Regions from separate parts of the Brevibacillus sp. TJ4 genome, predicted to be linked through region 3. Evidence: riboswitches for the same ligand, from Rfam matches in the RefSeq annotation. Region 3 holds a riboswitch; each other region holds the start of a gene.
The links. Region 3 has a riboswitch for cyclic di-AMP ahead of ACAF76_RS17465 (C40 family peptidase). Riboswitches for the same ligand answer to the same signal wherever they lie in the genome.

Region 1: linked by a shared signal. The riboswitch ahead of ACAF76_RS10130 (CAP domain-containing protein) and the one ahead of ACAF76_RS17465 (C40 family peptidase) in region 3 are both predicted to bind cyclic di-AMP.
Region 2: linked by a shared signal. The riboswitch ahead of ACAF76_RS03900 (ABC transporter ATP-binding protein) and the one ahead of ACAF76_RS17465 (C40 family peptidase) in region 3 are both predicted to bind cyclic di-AMP.

What each region holds. Positions count from the first base shown of each region.
Region 1 covers NZ_CP185865.1:2,067,433-2,073,882, forward strand. Annotated here, with positions in the region: gene ACAF76_RS10115 (Ger(x)C family spore germination protein) at 1-207, shown strand, start outside; gene ACAF76_RS10120 (acyltransferase) at 334-1,509, shown strand; gene ACAF76_RS10125 (aminotransferase class I/II-fold pyridoxal phosphate-dependent enzyme) at 1,573-2,874, opposite strand; gene ACAF76_RS10130 (CAP domain-containing protein) at 3,135-3,857, opposite strand; cyclic di-AMP (ydaO/yuaA leader) riboswitch at 3,871-4,026, opposite strand; gene ACAF76_RS10135 (hypothetical protein) at 4,174-4,578, opposite strand; gene ACAF76_RS10140 (catalase) at 4,865-6,450, shown strand, end outside.
Region 2 covers NZ_CP185865.1:838,876-845,325, forward strand. Annotated here, with positions in the region: gene modA (molybdate ABC transporter substrate-binding protein) at 1-489, shown strand, start outside; partial or broken gene modB (molybdate ABC transporter permease subunit) at 467-1,150, shown strand; gene ACAF76_RS03895 (AEC family transporter) at 1,309-2,202, shown strand; cyclic di-AMP (ydaO/yuaA leader) riboswitch at 2,435-2,568, shown strand; partial or broken gene ACAF76_RS03900 (ABC transporter ATP-binding protein) at 2,763-3,521, shown strand; gene ACAF76_RS03905 (ABC transporter permease) at 3,579-4,229, shown strand; gene ACAF76_RS03910 (osmoprotectant ABC transporter substrate-binding protein) at 4,265-5,149, shown strand; gene ACAF76_RS03915 (ABC transporter permease) at 5,183-5,842, shown strand; gene ACAF76_RS03920 (sigma-54 interaction domain-containing protein) at 6,119-6,450, shown strand, end outside.
Region 3 covers NZ_CP185865.1:3,564,345-3,570,794, reverse strand. Annotated here, with positions in the region: gene ACAF76_RS17475 (sensor histidine kinase) at 1-979, opposite strand, end outside; gene ACAF76_RS17470 (response regulator transcription factor) at 980-1,699, opposite strand; gene ACAF76_RS17465 (C40 family peptidase) at 1,956-2,456, opposite strand; cyclic di-AMP (ydaO/yuaA leader) riboswitch at 2,461-2,606, opposite strand; gene ACAF76_RS17460 (LiaF transmembrane domain-containing protein) at 2,918-3,325, shown strand; gene ACAF76_RS17455 (PspA/IM30 family protein) at 3,392-4,087, shown strand; gene ACAF76_RS17450 (class I SAM-dependent methyltransferase) at 4,183-4,740, shown strand; gene liaF (cell wall-active antibiotics response protein LiaF) at 4,775-5,656, shown strand; gene ACAF76_RS17440 (histidine kinase) at 5,672-6,450, shown strand, end outside.

The DNA of each region.
Region 1 (6,450 bases), 1.5 Mb from region 3:
GTGCTGCAAAAAAAAATGAATGTGGATGTCGTCGGTTTTGCCAGGAGGTTCAATCAGAAGTATCCGGATGAATTCGCCAAAGTCAAGGACAATTGGAAAGAAATGTTCCCGGAGATCGAACTCGATCTGGAGGTAAAATCGTTTATCCGCCGGGCAGGCATGACGGGTGAGCCTTCGGGCTTGCCGGAAACGGAAGTAGATGAATAACGGGTGGCCAGGCCGTATTTTCCCATGTGCGGCCTGGTTGACCATCACTGTGGGAAGCGGTAGTATGAGAAGGATGTTTTTAATTCATGCAATGTCCGAAAAATGGGAAAATACGGATGGTGAAAAATGAGCAGAAAAGAGCGTATCGCCGAGCTGGAGCTGGTACGAGCCTTCGGGTTTCTGGCGGTCGTCTACCAGCATGTGCTCGGTGTGTACATGCAGGCGCCAAACATCGACGAGCAGACTGCGGTTGCTTATGGAATGTTGTTCCATTTGTTGAAATTTGCCGTCCCTGCCTTTATTTTCATTACGGGTTTTGTCTTGTTTTACAACTACTACGAGAAGATTCCCTATCTTTCTTTTATGCAAAAAAGAGGGAAGGAAATTCTTTTGCCTTATTTGCTATGGTCGGCGATCTACTTTTTACTGGCTCCCCGTTTGGATGGCGAAAATAGCCTGATCTGGAATGTAGCAAAAATTGTGGGCACGGGAAGTGCATCGTATCATCTGTGGTTTGTCGTGATGATCTTCCAGTTTTACTTGTTCTATCCGCTCTGGCAGCGGCTGTTTCGCTTTTTGCGCAGGCACTCCGGCACAGTTGGCAAATTTGTCATCGTGGCAGGGCTTACAGCAGGCGGGTACGCGCTGTTGATGTGGTTTTCGGCGCGCTATATCCCCGCTCAAGGCTTCCGCTTTGACCAGGCCTGGCTGGATGCCTATCTGATCAAATACCGGGATCGCAACGCGCTCTACTACTTTTTCTACTTCCTGATGGGAGGGGTCGGCGCGATCAGCTTGCCGCTGTTTCGCGCGAAGGTGAAGCAGCACTGGCTATCGATCACAGGCTTGTTTCTGTTGCTGTACGCCTACATCGGGTACGAGCTGTTCCGGGATTCGGGCGATGGGCTGATCAATCTCAATGTCGCTACGTCTCTCAAGCCTTCGATGTTTGTGTATACGGTTTTTCAGCTTTTGCTCGTCTATCTCGTGGCTCTATTGCTTTCCGCAAGACCGAACCGCTTGACAGCATGGCTGACGGAATTCGGCAAACATTCGTTCGGGGCGTATCTCGTCCATGCGCTGGTGCTGACGTACGTGATGAAGGGCTTGCGTTCCGTGGAGCTGTTCCACACGGGAATCATGGGCAGCTTTGTTGCCTTTGTACTGTGTTCTCTCATTTCCTTTGGCGTCTCGTATGGCATTAGCAAAATACCGTTTGGCTATCTGCTGGTGGGGTCGGCGCCGAAGAAGCAGAAGAGAGCGATTCCTGTTGCCGACAATGTACGAAAAGAAGCGATGTAAATGAAACCGGGGCTATCCTGCGTCAGAAGACGTTTGGATAGCCCCGGATTGTTTTGCTGTCGTTTATTTCGCCTGTTCCAGATCCTTTACGCCGCTGTAGATCAAGGAGAACAGCTCATCAATATCGGATTCCTCGATGCAGGAGAAAGCGATGCGCAGATCGGTGTCGCCCAGTGCGATTGTACCGACGCCATACTTTTCCAAAAGATGTGAGCGCAAGGTGTCGGCATCGACGGTTTTCAGCTTCAGGCACATAAAGTAACCGGAGTTGAACGGATAGTAGCTCCAGGCGTCATCGTACTTTCCGCTGTCCAGAATCGCCTTCACGCGGTTGGCGCGTCGTTTCATAATCTCGAACTTTTCTGCTTTTTGCTGGGCAAACTCGTCAGAAGTAAGAGCATGCAGGACGAAGGTTTGCGATGGATGCGGTCCGCTGGAAATTGTCGAGCGGATGATCCCCAGTGTTTTTTGTTCCAGTGCGCCAAGCAAATCGGCAGAGCCGCCGCCGTACGTGATGAAGCCGACACGGAAGCCCCAGACGTACTCTTCCTTGGTAGCGCCGTCGACCTTGATCGGCAGAATACGGGGGTGCAGCTCGCTCAAGTTGGCGAACAGGGATTCTTTCAGTGAATCTTCAAAGAACAGACCAAAATAGGCGTCATCCGTCACTACGACAATATTGATGCCAGCTTCCGCACCTGCGAGGAGAGCTTCTACGATCTCTTTTCCTTCCTCTGCTCCAGGCGTGTAGCCGGTCGGGTTGTTGGGGAAGTTGAGCACGACGATCGCTTTTCCTTTGCCCTGTTGCGCCAAAATGGCCTCTTTCAGCCCGGCTGCGTTGAACGTCATTTTTTCGTTGTAAAGCGGATAGTAGACCATTTCTGCACCACGGCGAACCGAGAAGGTCAGCTCGTAGTTTTCCCAGTTTTTGTCGGGGACGATAACACTGTCCCCTTGATCGGCGAACAGATCAGCAACTACGCTCAACCCGTGGGTCAAAGCATTGGTGACAATCGGGTTGCCGAAGGATTTGGAAGCGAGACCTGGCTGTTCCTCGATCATTTTTTTGCGCCATGCGCTTCGCAGCTCAGGTTTTCCGGCTGGCGGCGCGTACTCGTACAAATCTTTCGGATTATAGGCAGAAAGCGTATCCTGGATGACCTTCAGGTGCATCGGCTGTCCGTCTTCCAACGCGATGCCGATCGTTGCGTTGTATTTTTTGGCTTTTGCCTTTGCTTCAGCGGATTGGCTGAGAATGCCTTCTTTGGGGAAGTAGATAAGTCTGCCGATATGCGACAGCATGTGGAACACGTGCGGATTTTCCCGCTGAATTGTTTGGTTCAGTTGTGAAGCCAGTGAATGCATGATAGCCTCCCTCTTTTGTTTTCCATCAGACAAATGGGTTTGTGAAAGTGAATGAGCGACTTCATTATCAGAAATCAAATGTTTACAGTCGCGTAATCCTGTACACAATCATTCTTACACGTTAAAGATAGCGTATCTATACGCATTTGTCATCCGGCGGCGAAGGATTTTTCTCGAATCGGGCACAGGTAGTATTCGTTCCTCGGTGCGGTATGTAAAAAAACCATGCTCCTGATGGAAGCATGGTTTTTGTCCCGTTCTTATCCAGCAAATGTTTGGACCCAGTAGCCATTTACATAGCCAACGCCGATTTTGGTGAAGGAACCATTCAAAATGTTCTGGCGGTGACCCGGGCTATTCATCCATTGTGTCATAACTTCTTCCGGGCTGCGTTGCCCCATGGCAATGTTTTCTCCTGCTGTTTGGTAGGAGATGCCAAATTGTTTCATCATGTCAAATGGAGAGCCGTACGTCGGGCTGGTGTGGCTGAAGTAGTTGTTTTGCGCCATGTCATTTGCCTTGGCAGTCGCCACTTTATTCAGCGCTTCATCCATTTGCAGCGGAGCCAGACCTGCTTTTGCACGTTCCTGGTTTACCAGGTCAGCGACTTGCTTGGTGAAGGAGGCTGCATCCCCTTGTTGTCCAGTAGCCGGTTGTGTCTGTGCTGGTGCCGGCTGGGTTTGAGCTGGTGCCGGAGCTGGAACAACTTGTTGTTGCTGCGGCGGTGCTGCCGGTTTTGGCTGAACCGGAACGTACTGGTTCATTTGCCCGCCATATTGAGGGAAGTAGTTTCCGTTCATCGTGTACGGAATCCACTGTTTGAAATTGCTATATTGTTTCAGGGAAGCAAATGGAGCTCCTGCTGTCATGTTCTTTGCCTGTGGCGGGCACCAGGATGCTGCCGATGCAGTGCCAGTCAAGCTGGTCAATCCCAATCCCAAGCCCATGACCATCGCGATGCTTATATTGCGAATGCGTTTCATGTTCATACTGTTATCGTCTCCTTTTTTTTGCCTACGAGGTTAGTTGTCGGATTCGGGTTGAGGAAACACCCCTACGCCAATGGCGATTCACCCCATGCGAAGCAAGTCCTTCGCAAAAAAAAAATCCCCCGCACTCTCCGTTCCCGGAAAGTTTCGGCTGGTTTGTTTGGCATGTACAAGAATAACAGACGATCGCATGGGAAAACTACCTGTAATTATTGGCAGCCTATGTAAAACTATCAGGAAGAAGGCAAAGAAAAGAGAGAGTATGGGGGGTGAGCATACTCTCTCTTTATCAATTACATGTCCGCACCGGTTACAAGCAGATGTCGATATCCAGAGGCGAGAATTGGCTGTTCAAGACAGTGTAGCCATTCAGAACGCCACCGCCGAGGGCGGTACGTCCGTAGGTCGTAATTTGTACGTTTTCGCTGCCGGGATCTTCTACAGTGAGTCGGATTTCATAGTGGTTTGCAGAGGGGACTGCTGCGTTGAACGTGACGCGCGTATTGCCAGGGACGACTTGAGTGACATCGACGAGAGTAGATACCGGATTGGTCTGCGTAACCGTGTTGCCCCAGTCCAGAACCTGCATGCGGATGACTACTTCCTCGAGGTTTTGGTTGACGACGTCGATGTGGGCATCGATCGTCACAGCCTGGTTGTTTTGCAAGAGACCACTGCTTCGCACAGTAGCATTTTCTTCACGGCGAGAACGCACGCGTCGTGTCCCTCTTTCAAGACTATTATTTTCGCGGTCTGTCATATGCTTCACTCCTTTCTTTTCTATCTGGCGGGACAATACTACTTTATTGATATTTCCATTTTTTTGTAACGGCTAACGGTGGAGGACGAGCAACCATTTCTTGAACAAACCCCTCATTTGTACGTTTTTTCTTGTTGGACAAGGCTTAGACGCAATTCCTGCTAGACTTGCATAAAGCCCCCCTCTTATGGAAAACATTCACACGACAGCATTTTTTACTACGAAAGGGAAGGGAAGAGAAATGGACGACAACAAGAACGGCACTGTGGAAGACAAAAACACCCTGACCAACCGACAGGGGCACCCGATTACCGATAACCAGAATTTGCGAACGGTGGGCAATCGTGGTCCGACGGTATTGGAAAACTACGATTTTCTCGAAAAAATCACACACTTTGACCGTGAAAGAATTCCAGAACGCGTCGTACATGCCAGAGGCGCGGGAGCCCACGGCTATTTCGAAGCGTACGGAAAAGCAGGGGATGAGCCGATCTCCAAATATACGCGGGCCAAGCTGTTCCAGGAAGCAGGCAAAAGAACCCCTGTATTCGTACGTTTTTCAACGGTTATTCACGGGATCCACTCCCCGGAAACACTGCGCGACCCACGCGGCTTTGCTGTCAAGTTTTATACGGAAGATGGAAACTGGGACCTCGTCGGAAACAATCTGAAAGTCTTTTTTATCCGCGATGCAATGAAATTTCCCGATCTGGTGCACGCCTTCAAACCGGACCCGGTCACCAACATCCAAAGCGTGGAGCGAATTTTTGACTTTATCAGCAACACGCCGGAAGCGACCAATATGATTACGTATCTCTTCTCTCCGTGGGGCATCCCTGCCAACTACCGGCAGATGCAAGGATCGGGCGTAAATACGTACAAATGGGTCAACGACAAGGGAGAGGCGGTCCTGGTCAAATACCACTTCGAGCCCTTGCAAGGAATCAAAAACTTGACGCAAGCAGAAGCGGATGAAATTCAGGCGAAAAACTTCAATCATGCCACGCAAGATTTGTACGAAGCGATTGAACGGGGCGAGTATCCGGAGTGGGAGATGTGCGTCCAGATTATGAGTGACGACGATCATCCCGAGCTTGATTTTGATCCGCTCGACCCGACGAAGATCTGGCCAGTGGATCAGTTCCCGTTTTTGCCGATCGGGAAAATGGTCCTGAACAAAAACCCGGAAAACTATTTCGCAGAAGTCGAACAGGCTGCATTCGGTACAGGGGTACTCGTCGACGGACTCGATTTCTCCGACGACAAGCTCTTGCAGGGCAGGACGTTTTCCTACTCCGACACACAGCGTTACCGCGTAGGCGCCAACTACCTACAGCTTCCCGTCAATGCGCCGAAAAAACATGTGGCAACCAATCTGGAAGGCGGACAAATGCTCTACAAGGTAGACCGCAAGCAACGGCATATCAACTACGAGCCGTCGACATTGGGCGGCCTGGATGAAGCGAACCAGCAGGCGAAGGATTACGAACCGTACGTCGAGGGCAAAGTCGTGCGGCAAAAAATCGATCGCACCAACGATTTCAAACAGCCTGGCGAGCGCTATCGGATGATGGAGGACTGGGAGAGAGAAGATCTGATCAGCAACCTGGTAGCGGCTCTCAGCCAGTGCGACAAGCGGATCGTAGACAAAATGGTTGAATACTTCACCAAGGCAGATGAGGATTACGGGCGTCGTGTGAGAGAAGGGGTCGAGAAGGCAGGAACGAGAGGCGGCACCAGCCGATTGAGCGGACCGATGGGCGAGCCCGACGCAGGCAAAGCCGTGAAGCAGGCGGAGCAACAAGGACACAAGGCAGACCCGTATTG
Region 2 (6,450 bases), 1.6 Mb from region 3:
GACGGGATCATTGCGGAAGAAGACGGGGTAGACCTGCTGGGCAATGCGCTCGTGCTGGTTGTACCGAAAGACAGCACGGCAGTGACAGGGTTTGCCGATCTCGGCAAAGAGGAAGTGGACAAGATCTCGATCGGGATGCCGGAGTCGGTGCCGGCAGGCAAATATGCCAAGGAATCGCTGGAGAAGCTCGGGATTTGGCAGGATGTCGAGGCAAAAATGGTGTACGCCAAGGACGTGCGCCAGGTGCTGTCCTACGTCGAGACGGGGAACGTGGACGCGGGAATCGTCTACAAGACCGACGCGATTGCCTCCGAACAGGTGAGCATCGTCGCCACCGCCGATCCGGCTACCCATTCGCCGGTGATTTATCCGGTCGGAGTGATCAAGCAGTCGGCTCATTACGAAGCAGCCAAAGACTTGTACCACTACCTGCAGAGCGACGCAGCAATCCAGGTGTTCGAGAAGTATGGATTTACTGCTGCGCAATGATGCCTTTTTGTCGGAGTTCATTAGTCCCATCTGGCTTTCTGTACAGGTAGCGGTCGTGGCGGGACTTGCCGTCGTGCTATTGGGAACCTTGACGGGGCGGCTTTTGGCCAGACCGCATTTTGCCGGAAAAGCCGTGGTGGAGACGATACTCATGCTGCCGATGGTGCTGCCCCCAACGGTCGTCGGGTTTTTCCTGATCGTCTGTTTTGGCCGCAACAGCTTCGCTGGACAAGCAATCGAGTGATTGTTTTCGCGGCCGATCATCTTTACCTGGTGGGCGGCTGTCGTGGCTGCGGTGGTAGTGGCGTTTCCGCTGATGTACCAATCCGCCAAATCCGGCTTTCTCGGAGTAAACCCGGATATTGAGGAAGCGGCGAGAGTCGATGGAGCGGGGGAATGGAAAGTGTTTTTGTTCATCTCGATTCCATTGGCGTCACGCGCCCTGCTCACCGGATGCGTATTGAGCTTTGCCAGGGCGCTGGGGGAGTTTGGCGCTACCTTGATGTTTGCCGGCAATATTCCCGGACAGACGCAAACCATCCCGACCGCCATTTACGTCGCCATGGATTCCGGGAACATGCACATGGCCTGGCTGTGGGTGATTTCGATTGTCTGTATTTCCTTCTTGATGCTGCTCGTGGTCCGGGTGAAGCAGGAATGACGGCGTCCGGAGGAGCTGGCTGTGGTGAAAATGACATGCGCATAACGAGTAAAACGAAGCCGGTTGCCCGATGAAAAGATGCGGGAATCGGCTTTTTTCTGTTCGCTCTCTGGTATACTGGGAGCGTATGAATGAACGAATGCGGAAGAGGGAGAGACATGATTTTTTTGGAAGTCATCATGCCGGTACTGCTGATATTTTTTTCTGGCTACGTTTTGCAGCGGATTTACAAACTCGATCTCAAGCCGATTTCCACGCTTGCCATCTACGTCCTGTCGACGGCGCTGGTGTTTCGCACCTTTTACAAGACGCCGCTGGACATGCAGCTTTTTTACATTATCGTCATCTCGATGCTCTTGACGTTGGGGCTGATCGGGATCACCTACCTGACGGCGAAGTGCTTCAAGTACGATAGGCAGCAGGAGAGTGCCATGATGCTCTCTACAGCGTTTATGAACAGCGGGAACTACGGAACCCCGATCATTTTGTTCGCCTACGGGGAGGCGGGGTTTGACTACGCGGTGCAAATTATGGTGTTCCACGGGATTATCATGGGTGTGTTCGGCGTCTATTTTGCTTCCCGCGGCAAGGGCGGGGTGAAGGATGCCGTCCGCAACGTGCTGAAGCAGCCGTCCAACCACGCGTTTATCGTTGCGATTTTGCTCCAGCAGGCGCACATCGTCATTCCGGACAGCTACTACCAGGCGATTGACCTCGTGGCGCAGGCGGGGATTCCTGTAGTCATGCTGATTCTCGGGATGCAGTTGGCCAACGTGTCAGCCAAAGAGCTGAACTGGCGGGAGCTAAGTGTCGCCAGCGTGATTCGGCTTGTCGCTTCCCCAGTGCTCGCCTATTTGATCTGTCTCATGTTTCCGATCGACCCGCTTTTGCAGAATGTACTGATCATTTTGGCGGCGATGCCATCTGCGGCGACGACGGCGATGTACGCGATCCAGTTCAACGCCAGGCCGCAATTTGTCTCCAGCAGCGTGCTGGTGACGACTGTGATGTCTGTCGGGACGTTGACGTTTTTGCTGCACATCCTGCAATAGCTGTAGCGGCGCGGCTGAGATAGGCACTTCGGGACCGCTTAGCGTGAATATGCAAGGAAATGGGAGGATACGTTTGAAAGGTGTCCCTTGATTCCGGTTAACTCGCTCTGAGGCAGGTTAGCTCACGTATATGATGAATTTTCAGAATTGAGGGGTATCCGATATTATGGTAACTTATTACGTACAGACTCGTACATGAGGCAGAGGAGATGAAGGAAGAGGGACCATCAAACTTCATATCGGGCCTAGTTCCGTCACAGACGGAAGCGGGGGAACCATTTTTGGGGTTAATTCTGTGTAAACAGAAGGGGTGCAAACTGCCATCCTACCCGTCAGCTAACCTCGTCGGCTAAAGCAGGATCTGCATATTACGTTTCATCATCCGCTTGTTTTGCGTAGCAGCAACAGCTCTCTTTGGGCTATCTGCTGGGAGTCATTCAAGCGTTCGTTTTCCATAATTTGGAAAGTGAAGACGAAGCACTGCTTTAGTCGGGAAGGGCCCTGACCAAGAGCATGCTTCGTCTTTTTGTTTGGAAAAAATCAAAAAAGGAGCGATGAAGATGATTACCTTTCACCAAGTCAAGAAGAGCATCGGGGATGTGTCGATCATCAAGGGGTTGGATTTGCAGATCAAGGCAGGAGAGCTGTTCGTCCTGATTGGCCCGAGTGGCTGCGGAAAGACGACGACGATGAAGATGATCAACCGCCTGATCGAGCCGTCTTCGGGCAAGATCGAGATCAACGGGGAAGACATCGCTTTGGCAAACCCTGTTGAGCTGAGGCGAAATATCGGATATGTGATTCAGCAAATCGCCTTGTTTCCGCATATGACTATCGGTCAAAACGTCGCACTAGTCCCAAAATTGAAAAAAATGGACGCTGCCAAATACGAACAGCGAGTCGATGAATTGCTGGATATGGTGGGACTCGATCCCAAGGTGTTCAAGCACCGCTATCCTGCCGAGCTGAGCGGGGGTCAACAACAGCGTGTAGGCGTGATTCGGGCGATGGCCGCCGATCCGCCGATTATCTTGATGGATGAACCGTTTAGCGCTCTGGACCCGATCAGCCGGGAGCAGCTCCAGGATGACTTCGTCCATCTGCAAAAGACGATCAACAAGACGATTGTTTTTGTGACGCACGATATGGATGAAGCGATCAAGATCGCCGACCGCATTTGTCTGTTGAAAGACGGGCAGGTCGTCCAGCTTGACACGCCGGAAAAAATACTGCAGCGGCCAGCTAACGAGTTTGTGGCCAGCTTTATCGGCTCCAAGCGTCTGCGCACAGCCCAGGAGCGCGGTGCCGCCGCAACTGCCGCGAAAAAGACGGTGCAGCTACCGCGCTTGGGTATATCCTAACAGCGGGGTGATGACATGAATGACTTTATGCAATTTTTGGTGGAGCGACGTGAACAAATCCTGACCCTGGTCTGGGAGCACAGCTATATTTCTTTTCTGGCTGTCATGGGCGGTTTTTTGATCGCTGTTCCGCTCGGGATCATCCTGACCCGGACGAAAACGATCAACCGTTACGTAATGGGATTTGTCAACATTTTACAGACGATTCCCAGCCTTGCCTTGCTTGGCTTTATGATTCCGCTGCTGGGGATCGGAGCGGTCCCGGCCATCTTCGCTCTCTTTCTCTATTCGTTGCTGCCGATGGTCCGGAACGCGTATACGGGGATTAAAGAGGTCGATCCTGCGCTGGTCGAGGCAGCGCGCGGGATGGGCATGACCAGCTTGCAGATTTTGTGGAAAGTCGAACTGCCGATGGCGATCTCGATCATCATGGGCGGGTTTCGCACGGCGACGATCTACACGATCAGTTGGGCTACACTGGCGGCCGTCATCGGCGGCGGTGGGCTCGGCTACTTCGTCTTCACCGGACTTGGGGTTGCGAACAACAACATGTTGATTACCGGTGCGCTCGCAACCGCAATGCTGGCGATGATCGCTGATTTCATTACGAGAAAGATACAAGGTGTCTGCACGCCGAAAGGACTGCGGGCAAAGCGCGCCGATTGAAAATGAGGGGGACTACAGAGATGAAGAAAAACTGGATAAAGATGATGTTTGTATCCATGTTCAGCCTGGCGTTATTGGCTGGATGCGGATCGAGTGACGTGGTAAAGATCGGCCATCAGCCGACTTCGGAGGGGACGATCCTCGCCCATATTTTGCAGCAATTGATCGAAGACAAGACTGATATCAAAACCCAGCTTGTCGGTGGATTGGGAAGTACGCCGATCGTACTGCAAGCGATGGAGAACGACGACATCCAGATTGCCTCGGCCCGCTACGTCGGTACGGACTTGACGAGCAGCCTGGGACTGGAGGAGTTCAGCAAAGACCCGCAAGAAGCGTTTGAACTGGTGAAAAACGGCGTGGCAGAAAAGTTTGACCAGATGTGGTTCCCGTCTTACGGGTTTGACAACACGTATATTTTCACCGTCAGAAAAGAGATTGCCGAACAATACAATCTCAAAACCGTCTCCGATCTGGCAGCGGTCGCTGGCGAGATGAATCTGGGTACGGACACAGCCTGGCTGGAGCGCCCGAATGACGGATATGCTGCATTCCAGGAAGCGTATGGCATCAAATTTGGAAAAACGACTCCGATGGACATCGGACTGGTGTACAAAGCGGTAGCGAATGGCGAAGTCGACGTCGTCCTGGCGTATTCGACCGACGCCCGCTTGCAGGAATTCGGTCTCGTCACACTGGAAGACGACAAGCACTTTTTCCCGCCGTACGGAGCGTCTCCGGTAGCCCGCAACGATACGCTGGAGAAGCATCCGGAGCTGGCTGAAGTAATCGACATGCTGAGCGGCAAAATCGATACGGAAAAAATGACGGAGCTCAATTACAAAGGGGATATTGAACAGCTTGATCCGGCTGAAATCGCCAGAGAGTTTCTGCTCGAACAAGGGCTGTTGAGTGAATAAAGCAAGCAAATTTACGGAGGGGAGGTAGATGCGATGGAGACCCTGATGGGAACGATTCAGTACATGGTGAGATATTGGGATCAGATCGCCTCGCTCACCGGGGAGCATCTGATTATGAGCGCCAGCGCAATCGTGATCGCGATCGCAGTGGGGGTTCCGCTGGCGATCCTGATGACCCGCAACCAGACGCTTGCTGTTGCCATCCAAAACGTCATCAATACGATTCAGACGATTCCTGCGATCTCGATGCTGTTGATCATTATGATTTTTCTCGGGCTGGGGTACAGTACGGCAATTACCGCACTGGCGCTCTACTCGCTCTTGCCCATCGTGCAAAACACGTATTCCGGCTTGGCCAATGTGGATAAAAACATGATCGAGGCAGGACGGGGAATGGGTATGACCCCGCTGCAGCTTTTGCTCAAGGTGAAAATCCCGCTTTCCTTGCCGGTGATCCTGACCGGGATACGGGTCGCCTCGGTGGTAGCGATCGGGACAGCGACGATCGCCACCTTCGTCGGGGCGGGAGGTCTGGGAGAAATGATCATGCGCGGTATCGCGACGACCGATGACATCAAGATTTTCGCCGGAGCGATTCCGGCAGTCGTCATCGTCATTCTCGTCGATCTGCTGATGGGCCGGATCGAAAAGAGAGCCAGCTTTCGCGTAAGTACAGGACGGGCGGGCAAGTAGCCACACACGTTCGCGGTTGATTGATCGCCAACAAAAAAGGTCTGATCCGATTCGGGTCAGGCTTTTTTGTGTGCGGCCAGGCAGGTCAAGCGATCCGATCGCGCCACACTTGCACAGCGTACTAAGGAAACGGCATATCGGCTGTCGTGCTTTTTTCATGCAGGGCTGTATCGGCATTGCCCTTGACCTTTTTTGACCGGACGCACTACACTAGACGAATAATCAGGAGAGACGGAATTCTCTGAACAAGATCACGACGAAGAAGGGGCGATTTGCATGATACAGCATAACCTCAATCTGCAAACAGAGTGGTTTCAGGCGATCATTCATTCCATCCACGATGGAGTGCTGGTCATTGATCGCGATGAGATTGTCCGTCTGATCAATCCAGAGTATACGCGAATCACCGGGGTAAAGCCGGAGATGATCATCGGCAAGCCGCTGCGTGAAGTGCGGCCGGGTGCGCAACTGGTGGAGACGCTCAAGGACGGACAAACGAGAGTCGGGATTTACCGCCGGGAGGGGAGTACAGAATATGTCGTGGACATGGCTCCGATCCATATCGACGGGCAAATCATCGGCGCTGTCTCCATCTGCAAGGGACTGAC
Region 3 (6,450 bases):
GGCCGGCTTCCTTGATGCGCACGAGATAGTCCTCGATGATGCTCTTCATAAAATTTTTTACGTGGATACGGCTGACATTGAGCAAAATTTCCGAGTTGTTCTGGGTAAAATCCTGCAGCTCGTCCAGCAGCAGCTCCATATCGGACGTCTTCTGCTCGATCTTTTTCATCTGCTTCTGGATTCGTTCCAGGTCTGTGACGCGCCCGGAGGAAATGTAGGAAGCGTACCCTTTGATCGTGGTCAGAGGCGTACGGAAATCGTGTGCGACTGCGGAAATCAATTCCGACTGGCGATCCTCCGATATGCGCAGCTCATCGACCATTGCCCGAAAATAGTGGAACAGTTGGCCGAACTCGTCGTGCTTGCGGTATGAGAAGGAGACGAGCCGTTTGCCATCGCGGATTTCCTGTGTGACACGGGACAGATCGTTGACGGGTTTTAAAATCCAACGGACGAACAGCCAGACCAGCACCAGACCGATCAAGAGATGGGTTCCGTAGATAAACCAGATCATCATCGAAACGCCTTTGCTCGCCATGATGTCGTACACGTCGGTGTAAAAGTAGATGATCGTCTCGCGGGAGTCGTGCTGGTAGTGGTACTCGCCGACGATAGTCAGATCGTGCCCCTGATCCATGTATAGCGGTGTGCTGGACGGCGGGATCTTCAGGTCAAAGCTGTATGACGTCTTGGAAAAGATCACATTGCCGTTGGCGTCCTTTACGATCATCCGATACATCAGGTCTTCCGGCAGGGCTTCCTCCAATTCCTTCAGCTCTTCCGGGTCCTTGTAGTTGAGCGAACGCAGCATCTGGATCATCTGCACCTTTTCCGCGGCTTTTTTCTCATTTTGGTACTGGATGTGCCGATCCGTCTTCAACTGCTCCACAATCAAATCTTCAAAGACAAAGCGGAACAGCAAAAAGTTCAAGGCAATCAGGCCGATAAAAGAGAGAAACAGTTTGTTGCGCAGGCTCATTTAGACCTTCTCCCCGATAAACACATAGCCTGTTCCCCACTGTGTCTTGATGAACTGCTGATTCATCTCCAGCTTCTCCCGCAAATTTTTGATGTGGACGGTAACCGTGTTGAGTGAGCCGTACCCGTATCCCCAGACGCGGTCGTAGATTTGTTCCCGCGTAAAGACGATCCCCGCATTCTCGGCAAGAAACGTCAGCAGTTGAAATTCTTTCGTGGAGAGCTCGACCTTTTGCGAATCGACGTAGACCGAATACGTCTCTTTGTGGATGTCAAGCCCTTTGAACCGGAGGACAGTGATCGGCGCTGTCTTTGTGTCGCTTTCCACCTGTTCTTCGGACTGCTTGCGGATGCGTTCATAGCGGCGCAGATGGGCGCGGATGCGAGCGAGCAATTCCTCTGTGTCGAAAGGCTTGGTGATGTAATCGTCTGCTCCGATTTCGAAGCCGACCACCTTGTCGACTGCTTTGCCTTTTGCACTCAAGAACAAGATCGGCACATCCCATTCGCGGCGAATCTGCGAGCACAATTCGTACCCGCTCATATTCGGCATCATAATGTCGAGCAGTATCAGGTTTGGCGTGCTGCCTTGTTTTAGTTGCACGAGAGCGTCTGCGCCATCCTCTGCGGAGGATACCTGGAATCCTTCGTTTTCCAGAATATCTTCCAGCAGCTCGATGATCTCACGGTTATCATCCACGATGAAAATATGTTCGCGCACTGCTATAACCTCCCATGCCTTCTATAATCGTAAATCGTATCCAGTCAGCTTGTTTCTTCCTATCATATCATGCTTTCCCGGAAAGCGTCGGTAGAAGAATCAAGGAAAAGTGGCAACTGGATAAGCGGTTGCTGATCACTGCCACGTCTTGACACCAGGTACTAAATAAAGTCAGAAAAAGCCAGAGACATGCGTCCCTGGCTTTTTTTTATGTAGCCAACCATAAGCCTTTGCCTCGTTCGGCAAGGCTCCACTCTTACTCAGCCGCCGGTTCAGTGGCTGGTTCTGCCACAGCTTCCGGCTTTTCCTCCAGAGCGGGGATGCTGATTCGCTTCGCTCCCACGTAACGCTTGCTCCAGTAGTACGGATCGTTCAACTTGGTGTTGACGACGCCACGGCCTGATTCAGAGTGTACAAACATTCCTTCCCCGATGTAGATGCCCACATGAGAGATGCTGCGGCCGTTGGTATTGAAAAATACCAGATCACCCGGCTGCAAATCCTTTTTTTCGACGGGCGTCCCCACTTGATACTGGGATGCCGAATTTTGCGGCAGCTCTACACCGAGCTTCTCAAAGACGTAATGTGTAAATCCAGAGCAGTCAAACCCTTTTGTAGTCTTGCCAGCACTCTTGTAAGGGACGCCATACAGCTCATCGACTACTTGCATCAGTGCTGTCTGCTCAGCTGCATGCGCTGTGCCAGCTCCCCCAATAAGCATTCCGGCAATGACGAATGAAACGAGAACCTTACGCAAGAATACTGCTCCTCTCATCGGCCTACGAGGTTAGCTGAAGGGTTCGGTAGAAAGGTTTCCCTAGACTGTGCGGTTTCCACAGCCATTCACCCCAAAAACATGGTTCCCCCGCTTCCATATAGAAGAAATGGAATTCGGCATTTTCGATATTTTTTTACACATAGCCCTACGTATTCCATGCATAAGAGGCATTTCCTTCTTTTTTATCGTTTCGTTCACATTTTCGTCACAATATTCCGTCGAAATGTGTAACCTATTTTTTTGACAAGCGTAGTGGACTGCACATATCTGAGCGTAAAGGAGCTTGTCCGATCAAGGCTGGAAGGGCGATCCGTCCAGGGACGGAGAAAAAAACCAATCGCCCGCCCGTTATGGGAGACAGGGAGACAAGGCTACAATAAGGCCATGAGGTTGATAACCTGGCAAATGCACCAGCAGATGTCGTTAGGAGGAAGGATAAGATGGGAGAGCGGTCTGGAAAGATACTGCTCGGGCTAGTCCTTTTGATGGTCGGCGGTTTGATATTGCTGGACCTGATCGGGATCGACGGAGGGCGCATCATCGGCCTGTTGATCGCGGCTGTGATCATGGTGTACGGGATCCGCAAAATGATGCGAAGCACCGGCTCCCGCATATGGGGAGTGCTGATCTTTCTCTTTGGATTCCTGATGCTGATCGGAAAGCTGAATCTGTTCTTTACCAGCTTGCTGGCGATCGGTGTCATCTACATCGGTTACAAGCTGATTCGTTCTCAGGACGACTCCGAACAGGCTCCATCTGAATGGGAGCGGCAATGGGCCAAGCGCGTATTGCGGGAATCCGAATCACTCGATCAGTGGGAAGAACGACTGACCCGAAACAAACAGTAGCAACAGGTTTAAGCAAGAGTCTTTTGAATCGAGAATCCGATGTGATATGATGAGGAGGAAAATGAGATGAGTATTTTTAAAAGATTGCGTGACTTGACAGTAGCTTCGGTAAATGACGTGCTGGACTCTATGGAAGATCCGGTTGTAATGCTGAATCAGTACATGCGTGACATGGAAGTGGAAATCGGTCAGGCCGAGGTAGCTGTCGCCCGCCAGGTGGCACAGGAGAAGAAATTCCGCCAGCAATTGGAGGAAGCCAAGGCACAAGTGGAAAAACGCGATCGCCAGGTGAAGCTCGCCCTCGTAGAAGGCGAAGAGGAATTGGCGCGCAGAGCATTGGCTGACAAGAAGCTCTATGAAGCCAGAGTAGAGGAATACGAGCAACTGTACCATACTGCTTCCGAGGCAGCCGGTCAAATGCGCGAGAAGTTGGCGGAGCTGAAGGAAGAGTTCTATAAAATGCGTGCCAAAAAGTACACGCTGATGGCCCGAGCGCAAGTGGCTCGCACCCAAAAGCGCGTCAATGACGCAGTCGTAGGCATGGGGAAACATACAGCAGGACGCGGTTTTGCCCGCATGGAAGAAAAAGTGATCCGGATGGAAACGGAAGCACAAATCAGCGGTCAATGGCGCAGCAGCAGCATCGGTCTGGACTCAGCCTTCACGGCGTTGGAAAAAGACGAGCTGGATGATGAATTGGCAAGAATCAAGGAAGAAATGAAACAAAAAAAATCGGAGACCGTCAGCTCTGAGCAGGTGTAAGCCTGGAGGAACGGCGGAGACGTGCAGTGAATAGATTGTGGCAAGTAGGCAGCCTGTTAGCTCAGGCTGCTTTTCCCACTAGGAGGTACAGATTCTTGGCAGATTTTTTAGCCTTTTTTCGTCGGTTTATCGCTGAACCGGGACAGGTAGGCAGCGTAATCCCCAGCTCACGCTTTTTGTGCAAAAAAATTATGAGTCATATTCAATGGAATGAGACAGACGTCATTTTTGAACTGGGACCAGGTACAGGTCCGTTTACACAGGAAATTTACGATCAGTTACGCCCAGGTACCGGGTATGTACTCGTGGAGCGAGACCCGCAGTTTCGAGCCCTGCTGCAATCGCGCTTTCCAAATTTGCCGATTCGGGAAGAGGCGACGAGGCTTGGTGAATACGTAGAGGAATTGGGTTTTGAGAAAGTCGATGTGATCGTGTCAGGTCTTCCGTTTGCCAATTTTCCGCAAGATCTGCGCACGAAGATACTCGATGAAATCCAGTCTGTACTTGCACCGGGCGGGCTTTTCATCACGTTTCAATATTCATTGCAACTTCATGCCGAGCTGAAGGCTCGTTTTGCGCCTGTACAGATTGACTTCACGCTGCTTAATATTCCTCCTGCATTCATTTATATTTGTCGAAACAAGCATACGTGATAGGTCAACATGGGGCGTAAGAGAGGAGACTTTTGTGAAACTGTCCCGCTTGCACAAAATGATAGCCGGTGTCGTGATCATTTTGACTGGCATTGGGCTTTTACTGGATAGCTTGGGTCTGATTTCGTTCAGCCTGTTTGATTTGTGGCCGATGGTGCTCGTCTATTTCGGGGCCCGCCTGTGGAGCGAGAACAAACGAATCCGCGGGGGCGTCTTGCTGGTACTCGGAATCGGGATTGCCCTCGAAATATGGTTTTCCGTCGGATTGTTTGATTTGTTCGACTATGCGATACCGATCTTGCTGATCTATCTGGGCTTTCGCTTGCTCCGGGCGCGAAACCGGGAGAAGCAGGACGTCCCGCCGGAGCGGCAGGCAGAAGCAGATGTCGATGCTATACACGAAGTCTGGCGCGCCGAGGCAGAAGAGCCAGTGCGGCAGGCAGAGCCGATGGCGGAACCGAAGCAGCGGGACGACTGGTCCAGGTACGACCAGACGTCCTCGTCTCACGCGAAGAAAGCAGCGTCGCCAGGGGGCGTCCTGCGGCCAAAGGAGTCTCGCAGTTCCCTGATCGGCGATTTCCATCTCACTTCCGGCCGCTTCGAGCTGCATCATATGCAGATTTGGCACGGCATTGGCGACGTGGTGATCGACCTGTCGCGTGCCGTGCTGGAACAAGAAGAAGCGATGCTGTCAGTGGAAGGGTGGATCGGCGATGTGACGATCTACGTGCCCGTCGATCTCCCCGTATCGGTATCCGCGGATGTGAGCATTGGCGACCTCGAGGTTTTCGGGCATCGGCAAGGCGGGATCAGCCGCAGCATCATTCTTCGCTCCGAGCAGTTTGATCAGGCCTTGCATAAAGTGCATCTCCATATCTCGCTGCTAGTCGGCGATGTAAAAGTCAAGTACATCTAGGGGGTACTGGCGAAAATGCGACGACAGCGATTAGCGAGTATTCAATGGCAGACGATGCGCTACGGCCTGATGATGGTGTTTTTTTCCGTGCTGCTGGCCTCTGTTGCATTTGCCATCATATTCTTCATATGGCGCGACGATCCGCACATCATCCGGTGGTACAGCGAGCACATCTTTCACTCGCAGGCGGCGTACTGGCTGGAGAGCTACCTGCCGTTTTTGCTGCCGGAGGAGCCGACCTGGCTGGTAACGCTGCTCGCGTGGGCGGGTTCGCTGCTGGTAGGGGCACTGACCGGCCTGATCGGCTTCTACATTCACGGGAACATGCTCAAGAAGCGGGTGAACGTGCTGGGCGAAGCGGCGATGAAGCTGGGGCGGGGGAGCCTGTCGTACCGCGTCCCGGAGCTTGGCGCGGATGAGATCGGCGAGCTGGGGTGGCAGCTCAACAAGCTGGCCTCACAATGGCAGGAGCAGGTTGCCTCCTTGCAGCGCCTGTCCAATCACAATGCGGCGTTGGCCGAGCAGCTTCAGCATACGGCGGTGACCGAGGAGCGGCAGCGCCTCGCGCGCGAGCTGCACGACGCTGTCAGCCAGCAGTTGTTTGCGATCGCCATGACGACGGCAGCGCTCAAGCGACTCGTTGAGAAAAATCCGCAGCGTGCCGCTCAGCAGATCGAACTGGTCGAGGAGATGGCGGCGGCGGCCCAGGCAGAGATGCGAGCATTGCTATTGCATCTGCGTCCGGCAACCTTGCAAAACAAAAGCTTGAAGGAAGCGATCCAGGATTTGCTGGA